DNA from 2 places in the Solibacillus sp. FSL H8-0538 genome. Region 1 is predicted to be linked to the other one. Evidence: riboswitches for the same ligand, from Rfam matches in the RefSeq annotation. Region 1 holds a riboswitch; the other holds the start of a gene.
What was found. A riboswitch is a leader RNA that binds a small molecule or an ion and turns the genes downstream of it on or off. The one in region 1 is predicted to bind S-adenosylmethionine.
Positions count from the first base shown of each region.

Region 2: it holds a riboswitch for S-adenosylmethionine, as region 1 does, so the genes downstream of both, MHH87_RS14050 (methionine ABC transporter ATP-binding protein) here and MHH87_RS02320 (MetQ/NlpA family ABC transporter substrate-binding protein) in region 1, are expected to answer to the same signal.

Region 1 covers NZ_JBBOPI010000001.1:490,154-497,950, reverse strand. Annotated here, with positions in the region: gene MHH87_RS02330 (carbon-nitrogen family hydrolase) at 1-519, opposite strand, end outside; gene MHH87_RS02325 (pyridoxal phosphate-dependent aminotransferase) at 821-2,002, shown strand; SAM riboswitch class I at 2,160-2,267, shown strand; gene MHH87_RS02320 (MetQ/NlpA family ABC transporter substrate-binding protein) at 2,359-3,177, shown strand; gene MHH87_RS02315 (methionine ABC transporter ATP-binding protein) at 3,332-4,357, shown strand; gene MHH87_RS02310 (methionine ABC transporter permease) at 4,350-5,021, shown strand; gene MHH87_RS02305 (alpha-hydroxy acid oxidase) at 5,035-6,168, shown strand; partial or broken gene MHH87_RS18855 (Gfo/Idh/MocA family oxidoreductase) at 6,268-6,426, shown strand; gene MHH87_RS02300 (glycine C-acetyltransferase) at 6,557-7,747, opposite strand.
Region 2 covers NZ_JBBOPI010000001.1:2,931,922-2,939,718, reverse strand. Annotated here, with positions in the region: gene MHH87_RS14070 (arsenate reductase family protein) at 1-182, shown strand, start outside; gene gcvH (glycine cleavage system protein GcvH) at 263-643, shown strand; gene MHH87_RS14060 (toprim domain-containing protein) at 937-1,266, shown strand; gene MHH87_RS14055 (thioredoxin family protein) at 1,285-1,602, shown strand; SAM riboswitch class I at 1,648-1,752, shown strand; gene MHH87_RS14050 (methionine ABC transporter ATP-binding protein) at 1,969-2,997, shown strand; gene MHH87_RS14045 (methionine ABC transporter permease) at 2,990-3,658, shown strand; gene MHH87_RS14040 (MetQ/NlpA family ABC transporter substrate-binding protein) at 3,722-4,588, shown strand; gene MHH87_RS14035 (LysR family transcriptional regulator) at 4,975-5,877, opposite strand; gene gltB (glutamate synthase large subunit) at 5,996-7,797, shown strand, end outside.

The DNA.
Region 1 (7,797 bases):
GGGTGTTGGCCACTGTGCGGGAATAAATAATACCTTCGCGCCATCCAGTGCATGCGAGCGTAGCCATTCCGGGAAACGAATGTCGTAGCAAATCACACCCGCTGCTTCAATATCGTCAAGCTGGAAGCGGTTCATTGCATCCCCCGCCTCCAAATACAAATGCTCGTCCATTAAGCGGAACAAATGCGCCTTGCTATATTCGCCGACTAGCTCGCCTGTGCGATTAAACGTGTACATCGTATTGTAAAATTTATCGCCGCGCTTCACTGAAACAGAACCGCCAACAATATGTACGTGTAATTCGCGTGCCAGTTCACTTAAAAATTTTTGCGTGCGCTCACCGTTCACATCTGCAAGCTCCCCTAATTTTTCAAGTGCATAGCCGGTATTCCACATTTCAGGTAGTACGATGATTTCTGCTCCACCTGCCGCCGCCTCGCGAATAAATTTCTCTGCGCGCGCATAATTTTCTTCTACTTTTCCAAAACCTACATTTAATTGGATACATCCGATTTTCATTAGAACCCCACCTCTAGACATTTTTATTTAGAAAGACACATCTCGCCCAATAGAGGGCGAGATGATGTCCTTACTTATGTAGATAAGAAAGTTATACTTTCTTATCTACTAAAAAAGCGCATTCGCACCCGTTTACACCCAAGGAATTAAAACGACCTCTTAGCAAAAGCGCGAATGCCTAGACATCTCCAAAAGTTATACTTTCTTATGCGGATAACCTAAAAATACACTTTACTATTCGCTAAAAAAAGACTACCATAACAGTACTATTTTTATTATATTCTGAAAAAGGTGAATGTACATGGAATTTTCGAAAAAACTACAGCAACTCCCTCCGCAATTTTTTGCTGCACTCGTTGGAAAAGTAAATGCAGCGCTTGCGGAAGGACGCGATATTATTAATCTAGGGCAAGGCAATCCTGATCAACCAACACCAGGTCATATTGTTGAAGCCCTGCAGCATGCAGTGATGGATCCGCAAACGCATAAATATTCTCCGTTCCGCGGTATCCCAGAAATTAAACAGGCAGCCGCTGATTTTTACAAACGTGAATACAGCGTGGATATTGATCCGAACACAGAAATAGCGATTTTAGGCGGAACAAAAATTGGTTTAGTAGAGCTACCAATGGCAATTTTAAATCCTGGCGATTATATGCTGTTGCCAGACCCAGGTTATCCGGATTATTTATCAGGAGTTGCACTTGCAGACGTGAAATTTGATACGATGCCGCTTGAAGAGGCGAATGCATTTTTACCAGATTACAAGGTACTTTCTCCAGAAGTACGCGAGCGAGCAAAATTGATGTACATAAACTATCCGAACAATCCAACTGGGGGCACAGCAGATTTAGCTTTTTTTGAAGACACAGTAGCGTTTGCGAAGGAAAATAATATTGCCGTTGCGCATGACTTTGCGTACGGTGCAATCGGCTTTGACGGCGTTCGTCCTCCGAGCTTCTTACAAGCGGCCGGTGCAAAAGATGTCGGCATCGAGCTGTATACATTATCAAAATCATATAATATGGCAGGCTGGCGCATTGGTTTTGCTGTCGGCAATGCCAAAATAATTGAAGCAATCAATATCATTCAAGATCATCTATTTTGTAACCAGTTCCCCGCTGTGCAACATGCTGCAGCAGTGGCATTAAATGCGGAACAGGACTGTGTTGAAGCTTTACGGACAACATACGAAAGCCGCCGCAATATACTCGTTGAAGAAGCGCACCGCATCGGCTGGAACATTACGGCACCAAAAGGCTCGTTCTTTGCATGGTTGCCTGTTGCAGAAGGCTACACAAGCCAGGAATTTGCAAATTTACTATTAGAAAAGGCAGACGTAGCCGTTGCTGCTGGTAATGGCTTTGGTGAATACGGTGAAGGCTATGTGCGCGTTGGTCTACTTGTAAATGAGGATCGTATGCGTGAAGCTGTACGCCGCGTAGAAAAATTAAATTTATTCAAGCAAGTCATCGTCAAATAGTTATGAAAAGCACATCCCTCCCATAAGATGTGCTTTTTTCTATTTAACAACAAACTATCTTAAAATAAAGTTTTTTCAGAAAAATATAATTTTATATTGATTTTGTTCTAAATAGTCTGTATATTTACATTAATTAGTTTTTAAATATAATGTTTTTCTCTTATTAAGAGTAGCTGAGGGATAGGCCCTATGAAGCTCGGCAACCACCAACACTTGTTGGCCGGTGCTAATTCCTACAAAACAGAAATGTTTTGAAAGATAAGAGTGGTAATCTAAATTGACTTTTCGATGCCTCTCTTTTTCAAGAGAGGCATTTTTTTATTAACTAAAACAAAACATCTAGGGGGATTTCAACCATGAAATTTAAAAAAATCGGCTTTTTATTTGCAACATCAGCCTTAGCACTTGCTCTTGCAGCTTGTGGCGGAGAAGAAACTGCAGAAGACACATTAAATGACGGTAAATTAGTAATCGGCGTAACTGCTGGCTTACACGAAGAAATTACAGAAATTGCAGCAGACATCGCAGCGGAAAACGGCTTAGAAGTAGACATCCGTGTATTCTCTGATTATGTATTACCGAACACAGCGCTAGTAGAAGGCGATCTTGATATTAACAACTTCCAAACGCAGCCATTCTTAGATACATTCAACACGGACCGCGGCGAAGAACTTGTATCAGTAGGAAATACAATTTTAAATCCAATGGGCATATACTCGTCTAAATACGCGTCAATGGAAGAAGTTCCTGACGGTGCAACATTTGCTTTACCTAATGATGCGACAAACGGTGGACGTGCATTAGTTGTATTAGCAGATGCTGGTTATATCACATTAAAAGAAGGTGTGAGCATTAACGCATCCATCTTTGATGTAGTAGATAACCCACATAATTATGAATTTATCGAACTAGAAGCCGCTCAATTACCAACTCAATTAGCTGAAGTAGATTTTGCAGCAATCAACACAAACTTCGCACTTGAAGCAGGTTTAAATCCGAAAAACGATTCGATCATTCTTGAATCATCTGACTCTCCGTACGTAAACAAATTAGTTGTACGTCCAGGTGAAGAAGATAGCGAAGATTTAAAGAAATTCATCGAAGCTTACCAAACTGACGAAGTACGTAATTATATTATAGAAACATATGAAGGCGCAGTTATTCCAGGATTTTAATTCGTAATTAGAAAGACACAACTCGCCCAAAATACGGCGAGTTGATGTCCTTACTAATGTGAATGGAAAAGTTATACTTTCTTATCCACCAAAAATACGAAAAGTTATCGGCAACTTTGCCGGTAGCTTTTTCTCTAGAAAGGCGAGGATTTTTATGATACAACTCCAAAACATCGTGAAGCAGTACCCATCTAAGCAAGGTGTATTCAATGCCGTTGATGATGTAGATTTACATGTCAAAAAAGGCGAAATTCACGGCGTCATCGGCTATAGTGGTGCCGGAAAAAGTACACTGATTCGTTGTGTCAACTTACTTGAGCGCCCAACTAGTGGCAATGTTCGAATTAACGGTGTGGATTTAATGTCTGCATCAACAGAGGACCTTCGGAAAACACGTCAAAAAATCGGGATGATCTTCCAAGGTTTTAACCTACTTAAAACAGCAACAGTTTATGACAATATTGCAATTCCTCTAAACTTACTCGGCTATAGTAAAAAAGAGGTAGCAGCTAAAGTCGCAAAGTATGCTGAGATTGTTGGGTTAACGGATAAATTAACGAACTTCCCTAACCAATTATCTGGTGGACAAAAACAACGTGTCGCTATCGCCCGCGCCCTTGCACAGGAACCCGAAGTTTTACTAAGCGATGAAGCAACGAGCGCACTTGATCCAGAAACGACAGACTCCATTTTAGAGCTTCTGTTAAAAATCAATCGTGAACTTGGGATTACTATTTTACTGATTACCCATGAAATGAACGTAATCCAAAAAATTTGCGATTACGTGTATGTACTCGAAAAAGGGAAGCTTGTGGAGCATAACTCAGCAATCGAGCTATTTAAAAAGCCCACGCATCCAACAACGCGCAAATTCTTGAACACTATTTCACAACGTTCATTATCTAAATCATTAATCAACCAGCTGAACTTAACAGGTGCGGTAGTACGTTTAACATTTGTTGGTGAAAGCACAGGAAAACCACTGATTGCCGATATTAGTAACCGCTTTAATGTAGCGCCGAATATTTTAGCTGCAAACATTATTGAATTGAAAAACGGCATTGTCGGCAATATCGTTGTTCATGTAGGGGGAAAGCCGCAAGAAATCCAACAAATCACATCCTATCTTGAACAAAATGGCGTCCAAATTGAACGATTAGGAGGCGACGACAATGAGTAGTTTACAAGCATTTTTTGATCAATGGGGACATGTTATTTTGAAATCACTTGGCGAAACGCTTCAAATGGCGTCTATTTCCCTTGTGCTAGCTGTATTAATTGGAATTCCACTCGGGATTTTAATCGTTCTAACACGACCTGGGCAATTATTCGAAAATAAATGGCTCTACCAAATTTTAAACTTAGTTATTAATATTATCCGTTCGATTCCGTTCATTATTCTACTATTCTTTATCCTTCCATTTACAAAGTTCATTGTTGGGACGACGATTGGGGTTAAAGGGGTAATCGTTCCACTTGTTGTATACACAGCGCCGTATATCGCACGATTATTGGAATCGGCACTGCTTGAGGTGTCACCTGGTGTCGTTGAAGCATATACAGCAATGGGCATTAAACGCCGTCATATCGTGATGAATGTTCTACTTCGCGAAGCACGTTCATCCATCGTTCTAGGCTTAACGATCGCAACAGTTGGCTTAGTCGGTGCAACAGCGATGGCTGGGCTTGTGGGTGCAGGTGGCCTTGGTGACTTGGCCTACCGCTTCGGTCATATTCGTTATCAAGTCGACGTGATGTATGCCGCCGTATTTATTTTAATTATTTTAGTACAAATCATTCAGTCTGTTGGGAACCGCGTGGCAAGCAACCTAAAACGTGATTAATGGAGATGAGTTCATGAGTAAAGGTGATTTATTATTAAAAAATATCGGAACGGCACAAGCTTTTCCGATTGGTTTTGAAGAATTAGAGCAAGCGGTTAAAGACAAAATTGATATTGGCCCTTATAGCTATGTACGTTCAGGTGCGGGCGGCGAGCAGTCACTACGTAATAATCGTGATGCTTTTCACAAATATTCCATTGTACCGCGTTTTTTAAATGATGTATCAATACTGGATACATCCATTGAATTATTCGGAAAAACACATCCAACTCCCCTACTATTTGCTCCCGTCGGCATGAATAAAATTGCGCACGAAGACGGTGAGCTAGCGGTTGTGCGTGCAGCAATGGATTTACAAATTCCGTATGTACAAAGCACCGTTTCAAGTTATTCGATGGAACAAATTGCAGAAACTGCACCACATCATACGAAATGGTTCCAATTATACTGGTCAACAAATGAAGATATTTCATTTAGTATGGTAGAGCGCGCAGAACAAGCTGGTTTTGAAGCCATTGTATTAACAATTGATACCGTAATGCTTGGCTGGAGAGAGCACGATGTTCGCAACCAATTTTCACCCTTGAAAAAAGGCTTCTCGCGTGGTAACTATGAAACCGATCCTGTGTTCATGTCAACGCTACGTGATGATTCATCCGAGGCATTTATTGAAGGTTTGCTGGCAAATATTTATCATCCCACTTTAAGCTGGGACAATGTGCGTGAATTGAAGGAACGTACGAAATTACCTGTATTATTAAAAGGAATTTTACATCCTGAAGATGCAAAGTTAGCAATTGAAGCAGGCGTAGATGGAATTTTTGTTTCCAATCATGGGGGGCGCCAATTAGACGGCGTGGTTGGTAGCTTGGATGCGCTTCCTGCAGTTGTGAAAGCTGTTGACCGACGCATTCCGGTTATTTTGGACGGCGGCGTGTACCGCGGTATCGATGTACTAAAAGCATTAGCTTTAGGCGCAACAGCTGTCGCAATTGGTCGGCCATTCGTGTATGGACTAGCCTACGCAGGTGAAGCAGGCGTACGCCAAGTCATGCAAAATCTATACGATGAATTTAAAGTATCCATGGGGCTTGCAGGTGTAAGCCGTGTAGCGAATGTGTGCAACTTAACGATTGTGAAAAACTAAATGCCTATTAATTAGACTGTGTAAAAAGTGTATTTTTTCCTTTTCACTATCTCTTGATTGTAAGAAAGGAAACGATTTAGGGAGTATGCATCACGTTCATTAGAGGCAATTTGGGCTGACGAACAAGTGGACGCCGTCATTATTTACACACCTCCCGATTTACACTGTGACATAGCCATTACTGCCAAGCAAAACGGCAGGCATGTATTAGTAGAAAAACCCATGGCTGAGACGGCTGCGGAGGCGGATTCTATTTAAAGATTCTGTAGTTCTATTTAGAGTCCAAATCCCTTAGAAAGACACAACTCACCCAAAATAGAGCGAGTTGATGTCTTTTCTTATCCATAAAAAAAGGTGATGAAAACTCTACGTTTTCATCACCTTCATTTTATTGAATAACGCCTAATTCGCGGCCTACTTTTGCATAGATTACGAGTGCGTCGTCTAGCATTCCTTTTGTGTGCGCTGCTGTTGGCATGTTGCGGACACGACCTGTGCCTTTAGGAACTGTTGGGAAGACGATTGATTTTGCGTAAACGCCTTCTTCAAATAAACGTTTTGAAAATTCCTGTGTCAATTTTTCGTCCCCAATAATACATGGTGTGATCGGTGTTTCCGATTCACCAATGTTAAACCCTAGCTCAGCTAAACCTTTTTTCAGGTAGTCGCCGTTTTCCCAAAGCTTGTCATGCAACTCTGTTGATTCCATAATCATTTCAACTGCACGTGTAATTGCTGCTACATCACCCGGTGGCAATGCTGTTGAGAATAGGAACGGACGAGAGCGGACTTTTAACCAATTAATCAAGTTTTTCTTGCCAGCCACATAACCGCCGACAACGCCGATTGCTTTCGATAAAGTACCGATTTGGAAGTCAATTTCACGCTCTAACCCGAAATGCTTCACTGTACCCTTCCCTTTACCTGTAACGCCTGAACCATGCGCATCATCCACATACGTAATTAAATCAAATTCCTTTGCGATTTCTACGATTTCTGGTAGCTTGGCGATATCGCCGTCCATTGAGAATACGCCGTCCGTAATAACCATTACTTTATTGTAAAGGCCAGATTCTGTTGCTTCCTTTGCTTTCGCGCGTAGGTCGTCCATATCTGAGTGATGAAACGGAATGATTTTCGCTTTCGATAAGCGACAGCCATCGATAATTGATGCATGGTTTAGTGCATCAGACAGAATTGCATCGTTTTTATCCATAACAGCAGAAATAGCGGCCATATTACAGTTGAAGCCTGATTGATAAGAAATTGCCGCTTCTGTTCCTTTGAATTCTGCTAGCTTTTCTTCCAGTTTTACGTGAAGGTCAAGTGTGCCGTTAATTGTACGTACAGCCCCTGCCCCAACGCCATATTTATCAATCGCATTCTTAGCAATTGTTTTTAATTCCTCGTTTGTTGCTAAACCAAGATAGTTATTTGAAGATAAGTTAATTAAACTTTTACCGCGCACTTGAATTACTGGTCCGTTTGCGCTTTCAACTGGATCAATTTCATTGTATAAACCTTGATCATGCAGCGCTTGAAGGTTGTCGTCTATAAATGCATTTAATGTTTTTGACATGTTGCCTCTTCCTTTCATATGCAAGTTGCTCTCATTTTAGCATGAAACGG
Region 2 (7,797 bases), 2.4 Mb from region 1:
ATACTTCTGGTAACAAGTATAAAGAATTAGGGTTAAAGGACAAACTAATACATATGTCTGAAGAAGAGCAAATTTCTCTACTAGCATCGGATGGTATGCTAATTAAGCGTCCAATTGTAACAGATGGAAAAAAAGTAACATTAGGATTTAAGGAGTCTGACTTCTTAGAATCATGGAAATAAACAACGTATTGTATTGAATTTCCGAACGAAATATGGCACACTGAACATGAATGTACTACATATGATATGGAGGGGTTTTGATGAACACACCTAAAGAATTACGCTACTCAGAAGAACATGAGTGGGTAAAAGTTGAAGATGGCAAAGCACGTATAGGAATTACAGATTTCGCACAACATGAACTTGGCGATATCGTTTTCGTTGAACTACCAGCAGTAGGCGACGAAATTCAATTAAACCAACCATTTGGTAGTGTTGAATCTGTTAAAACAGTTTCAGAATTATACGCACCAATATCAGGTAAAGTCGTTGAAGTAAACGAAGAACTTTCTGATAACCCTGAGTTTGTTAATGAATCTCCGTATGGACAAGCATGGATGGTTGTAGTTGAACTTACTAACCCTTCTGAAATCGAAGAGTTAATGACTGCTGAGAAATACGAAGAGTTAATCGCAGAATAATTTCTTGAAACGCCAAAGTCCGTCACAGGAGTTTGGCGTTTTTTTTTATTGTTAAGGAAATTATAAAATTTCGCCATATGGATAACAATTAAATAAGTAAATGTAACGTCTAGGCGAAAGCGCCAGCCCCTCGAGGTCGCGGTCTGTCCTCAGGCGAAGGCTAAGAGCGCTTTCACTTCGGACTCTCCGATGCTTGTGTTCGTGGTTGAGCAACTATAGCTTTCTTAATCACATAATAAACGACATCATCTTACCTTATTTTGGGTCAAGATTTGTCTTTCTATAGGAGGAAGATGAATGTGGAAAAGTGTATAATCGTAGAAGGTCGTTCGGACAAATTGAAAATAATCCCTCTATTAGCCGAAAACGCTACGATTTTATGTACAAATGGTACGATTAGTGAAGAAGACTTAATCACGCTTATCGAGCCTTATGAGCATTGCGATCTGTATACAATGTTTGATGCCGATAAAAACGGAGAGAAATTACGTAAGCTCATGAAGCGTTGCTATTCTGATGCGATACAGCTCGTCATCCCGAAGCAATATATAGAAGTAGCCGAAACTCCAAGTGCTATTTTACTTCAGCTATTAGAGGTAGCAAAATTTGCCGTTCACAAATAAAAGTATAGGATGAAGCAGATGAACGAATGGACTAGACAAAAGTGGGAACAACAAATGCAAGAGCAGCCGTTAACTGCCTTTTATTTATATACACCGATGTGTGGTACGTGTGCAGTTGCATCAAAAATGATGGATGTTGTGGAACAATTACTCCCAAATCTCCCATTAGGGAAAGCCAATTTAAATTATATGGAGCAGCTCGCTTATGATATTGAAATAGAAAGTGTGCCCTGCCTAGTTATATCGCAAAGAGGTGAAATCGTAGATAAAATCTATGCATTTCAATCCGTACCATTTTTGTATGAAATATTAAAAAAACATTTGACGCATAATTGATAGCGTGATAAAGTAACATTCATAATAAAAAATTTAATAGCGTTACTCTTATAAAGAGAGGCGGAGGGAAGTGCCCTATGAAGCCCGGCAACCAGCATGTATGATGAAAAGGTGCCAAGTCACACAAAGTTAAGCTTTGAGAGATGAGAGAACGGTTGAACGTATAAAAATGCGAAAACCTTTCTACTATGTCTTCAAGTAGAAAGGTTTTTTCGTTTACGTCTAGGTTTAATCGCCACGCCCTCGAGTTCGATGCCAACATGATGTTGGTCAGTTCGCCAGTTCGGGTGTAAACCGGCGCATTAACACTCTTGGTTTACAAAATAAAGCAGCGCAGAGGATGCTGTTTTTAGAAGGAGTACAGTAATGATTGAATTAAAAAATATTACGAAAGTTTATAAAACGAAAAATGGCGACTTAACAGCTGTTGAAAATGTAAACTTATCGATTAAGCAAGGAGAAATCTATGGCATTATCGGTTATAGTGGTGCCGGTAAAAGTACAATGATTCGCCTGTTAAATGGTTTAGAAAAGCCAACAAAGGGCTTAGTTACAGTTAGTGGCAATGAGCTATCATCTGCTTCAGGACGAAAACTACGCGAGGCTCGTCAAAAAATTAGTATGATCTTCCAACACTTCAACCTTTTATGGTCACGCACTGTGGCGGAAAACATCGCCTTCCCGCTTGAAATTGCAGGTGTTCCCAAAGCAGAACGTGTAAAACGTGTAGAAGAGTTAATTGAACTTGTTGGTCTTACTGGTCGCGGCAAAGCGTATCCTTCAGAGCTTTCGGGAGGACAAAAGCAGCGTGTCGGTATTGCGCGCGCCTTAGCGAATAACCCAGAAGTACTTTTATGTGATGAAGCAACATCTGCACTTGACCCGGAAACGACGGATTCAATTTTAGAGCTTCTTTTAGATATTAATAAAAGACTTGGCTTAACGATTGTACTAATCACACACGAAATGCACGTTATTCGTAAAATTTGTCACCGCGTCGCTGTTATGGAAGCTGGACAAGTAGTGGAGCAAGGTGAGGTGCTACAAGTATTCCAACACCCGCAAGCACCAATTACGAAAAAATTCGTTTCACAAGTATCAGGTGCAACACAAGAAACGCAAGAATCTTTAGAGCAAATTTTAGCGAAATATAAATCTGGGAACATCATTAAGCTATCATTCGTTGGACAAACGACAGAGCAACCAGTCATTTCGCAAATTATTAAGCAGTTTGATATTGCCATTAATATCGTTCAAGGTGATATTTCTCATACAACTAGTGGTCCGTACGGTACATTGTTCGTGCATATTGATGGACAGCAAGCGGATATAGATGCTGCACTAGCAATACTTGAGCAGCATGAAATTAAAACGGAGGTGATTGAGCATGCTTAGTCAATTATTTCCGAACGTCGTGTGGGACAAAATGTGGGAAGCGACGTATGAAACACTTTATATGACTGTAATTTCAACAGGTGTAACCTTTGTGCTCGGTCTAGCAATCGGGATTTTACTATTTTTAACGAGTCCCAATCAAATAGGGGCAAATAAAGTAGCGCATTTTTTAACAGGATCTGTCGTAAATATTTTCCGTTCCATTCCGTTTATCGTGCTTATAATTTTATTAATTCCATTTACAAATTTTTTACTTGGCACGATTCGTGGTGTAAATGCGGCATTACCTGCGCTTATTATCGGTGCGGCGCCGTTCTATGCACGTATGGTCCTCATCGCACTTCGTGAAATTGATAAAGGTGTTATTGAAGCAGCTCGCTCAATGGGTGCAAAAACATCAACAATTATTTGGAAAGTACTAATACCAGAATCATTGCCAGCGCTTATTTCTGGTATTACAGTAACATCGGTTGCACTTGTAGGCTATACAGCAATGGCTGGTATTATTGGTGCAGGTGGACTAGGGAATACAGCATTTATTGATGGATTCCAACGTAGCCGATCTGACGTAACCGTAATGGCGACAATTATTATATTAGCTATCGTTTTCGTTCTTCAGTTTATTGGCGATGCGATTACATCAAAAACAGACAAGCGTTAGTTTAGGTGACGGCGGCATAGGTCGTTCACATAGAGAAAGCATATAGAGAAGGGGAGAAATTTAATGAAGAAATTATTATCATTTTTACTTTTATCAGTGCTTGTATTAGCTTTAGCAGCTTGTGGAAGCGATGATGAAGGAACAACTGAAACAGCTGATACAAACGATACAGCTGCAACAGAAGGTACAACTGAACCAACAAAATTAGTTGTAGGTGCTTCTTATGGTTTACATGATATTATTTTAGAGCAAGCGAAACCACTTTTAGCTGAACAAGGGATCGAATTAGTAATCGAGCCTTATCAAGATTATATAATGCCAAACCAAGATTTAGAGTCTGGCGAATTAGATGCTAACTATTTCCAACATATTCCGTACTTAGAGCTTGAAAACGCTGAAAAAGGCTACGGTTTTGTTAATGCTGGTGGAATTCACATCGAGCCAATCGGGATATACTCTCAAGAATATGCTTCTTTAGATGAACTTCCAGACGGCGCAACAATTATCATTTCTAACTCAGTTTCTGACCAAGGTCGTATTTTGTCGTTACTTGAAAATTTAGGCTTAATTAAATTAGCAGATGGTATTGATAAAACAGCTGCTGAATTAAAAGATATTGTAGAAAACCCTAAAAACTTAAACATTGATGCAAGCTCTGCACCAGAAATTTTAGTTCAATACTATAAAAATGGTGAAGGTGATGCAGTTGTAATTAACTCAAACTTCGCAATCGATGCAGGTATTAACCCAATTACAGATTCTATTGCCATTGAAGGATCTGAATCTCCATACGTAAACGTAATTGCTACACGTGCTGGTGAAGAAAACAACGAAACAATCGTGAAGTTAATTGAAGTACTACATTCTAAAGAAATCCAAGACTTCATCGTTGAAGAATGGGGCGGGGCAGTAGTTCCTGTAAGCAAATAATTATTACTAAAAATGGACGCTTCTCAATGAGAGGCGTCCTTTGTTTTGTCTATTAATGCGAAGAGAGTGTCTATAAACAAGAAGCGCAGTGTCTGTCTATTAGCAACGCAAGAGTGTCTATAACCGGAAGTGGAGCGTCTATTAACAACGCAAGAGTGTCTTTAACCGGAAGTGGAGCGTCTATTAACAACGCAAAAGTGTCTATAACCAGAAGCGCAGACTCTATTAGCAACACGAGAGTGTCGATAACCGGAAGCGAAGTGTCTATTAGCAACGCAAGAGTGTCTATAACCGGAAGCGAACTGTCTATTAGCAACGCAAGAGTGTCTATAACCAGGAGCCCACGGTCTATTAACCAAATAAAACTGTCGATTAACTAAAACGCCCTACTGAAACTGTGTTAGTCTCGAGAAGAAATTATTAACAAACTCAATAAATACTTTTTCAGATGGAGCGAGCTCGCGATTTGTTGGAGAGATGACGCCGACTGTGCGACGAATGCTTGGCATAGCAATCGGAACCTTCACTGTTAAACGTGGTGTCGAATCATATAGTGAACTCTCTGGCAATAGAGTGACTCCAATTCCTGCAGCAACAAGCCCCTTCAGTGCATCCATATCCTCACCCTCAGAAGTAACTTTGGCGATGAAGCCTGCTGATTTACATGCTTCAACGGCTACTTTATGCAAAATATAGCCTTCCGGAAACAAAACGAAATTATCGTTGCGTAAATCAATTAAATTAATCGACGAATTTTTTGCTAATGGATGTGTTGCAGGTAGTAGCGCATGAATGTTTTCACTAAACAGTACGGTTGCATCGATTAATTCATCCTTAGGAGGTAGTGGGCCTAAAAAAGCTAAATTTAATTCGCGACTTTTTACCGCTTCAATTAAAAATTTGTAGGATCCTTGACGTAAGTGGAATGACACATCTGGGTATTCCTTTTTGAATGCAGATATAACAGTTGGTAAAACATAGCTAGCTAAACTTGTTGGGAAGCCGACCTTGATTGTCCCTTTTGCCGGGTCTATAAATTCTTCCACCTGCTTGGCAGCGAAATCAATTGCCTTCAAGGCAGTAACGGTATGTTCAAGAAAGATTTTCCCTACTGGCGTTAGCTTGACATTGCGGCCGATGCGCTCAAAAAGTGGTGTACCTAGTTCTTCTTCTAAATTGGCAATTTGGCGACTAATTGCGGATTGAGCGACATGCAAATGTTCAGCTGCTTCAGAAATATGTTCGCGTTCTGCCACTTCTACAAAGTAACGTAATTGGCGTAGTTCCAACGTTCTCACCCCATTTATCTATTTTTTAGATTAATTCCATCCAAACTATATATTGTTTATATTATTTCGAAAACTTTAAAATGTAAATAAGCAATTGAAAGATTTTGGGGGGATTTTAATGACTTTTCATCAATTACCGAAAGCGCAAGGCCTTTATTCACCGGAGTTCGAGCACGATGCTTGTGGAATCGGAATGTACGCCAATATTAAAGGTCGTGCTTCACATGAAATTGTAAAAAACGGATTAGAAATGTTATGTCGCTTAGAGCACCGTGCTGGCCGTGGAGGAGATGGTAAAACGGGCGATGGAGCCGGCTTAATGGTCCAGATTCCGGATGCATTTTTCAAGTTAAACTGTAGGGAGTTAAATTTACCAGTAAAAGGCGAGTATGGTGTAGGGCAGCTATTCTTCACAGAAAATGAACAACAGCGTCATGCAATCGAAGCAAAAATAAACGAATTAATTGAGCAAGAAGGCCAGGTACTGATTGGCTGGAGAACTGCTCCAACGAATAAAGAAAACCTGAGTGATATTGCAAAAGCGACAGCACCTGTTGTACGCCAAGTATTTATTCAAGCAACGAACACAAAAGACACATTAGCATTTGAACGTAAACTGTATTTAATCCGCAAACAAACAGAACACTGGACAGATGCTAAAGGCTATGAATTCTACTGCCCAAGCATGTCGAGCCAAACAATGGTATTCAAAGGTTTACTTTCTCCAGAGGAAGTAAGTGACTTCTACATGGACCTACAAGACGCAAGCTTCATTTCCGCACTAGCACTCGTGCACTCACGCTATTCAACAAACACGTTCCCGTCATGGAAACGTGCCCATCCTAATCGTTACATCATTCATAATGGAGAAATTAATACACTGCGCGGCAATATTAACTGGATGCGCGCACGTGAGCAGCAAATTGTATCCGAAGCATTTGGTGATGATTTAGAAAAGCTATTACCGATCATTGATACAACAGGTTCGGACTCATCTATGCTCGATAATGCCTTCGAATTTTTCGTTTTAGCAGGTCGTACACCGGCCCATGCAGCAATGATGATGATTCCAAAGCCGTGGACAGAAAACCCGCGAATTGCAGAAGACCGTAAAGCATTTTATCAATATCATTCAAGCTTAATGGAGCCGTGGGATGGTCCTACAGCAATTTGCTTCACTGACGGTAAACAAATTGGTGCGATTTTGGACAGAAATGGCTTACGTCCTGGTCGAATTTATGTGACAAAGGATGACCATATAATCTTCTCATCTGAAACAGGTGTAGTAGATGTGGCAGAGGAAGATGTATTGTACAAAGATCGTTTAAGTCCAGGCCGCATGCTACTTGTTGATTTGGAACAAGGGAAAATCATTTCAGACGAAGAGCTAAAAGAAGAAATAGCAAGCGCACATCCTTATGCACAGTGGCTTGAAGACAATATGTTAAAAGTCCAAGTGGATGAAGAACAAGCAGTGGAAGTAACGAACTTAACGCTACGCCAAAAAATTAACGGCTACACATTTGAAGATGTGCAGAAATATATCGTACCGCTTGCTAAAGAAGGGAAGGATCCACTTGGCTCCATGGGGAATGATTCACCACTTGCGGTGTTATCCGAGCGCCCACAGTCACTGTTCAATTACTTTAAGCAGTTATTTGCCCAAGTAACGAATCCACCGATTGATTCTATCCGCGAGCATGTCGTAACTTCTACGATGACCTTACTTGGTGCAGAAGGTGATCTACTTCATCCAACGGCAGAAAATGCACGCCGTATTATGTTAGATACACCGGTACTAACAAACGCAGAGTACAATAACTTAATTAATAATAATGAAGAACATTTCCAGGTAGCTGAAATCCGCCTTTCATTTACTGAAGATTTAGAAAAAGAGTTGAATCGTATTAAAGCAGAAGC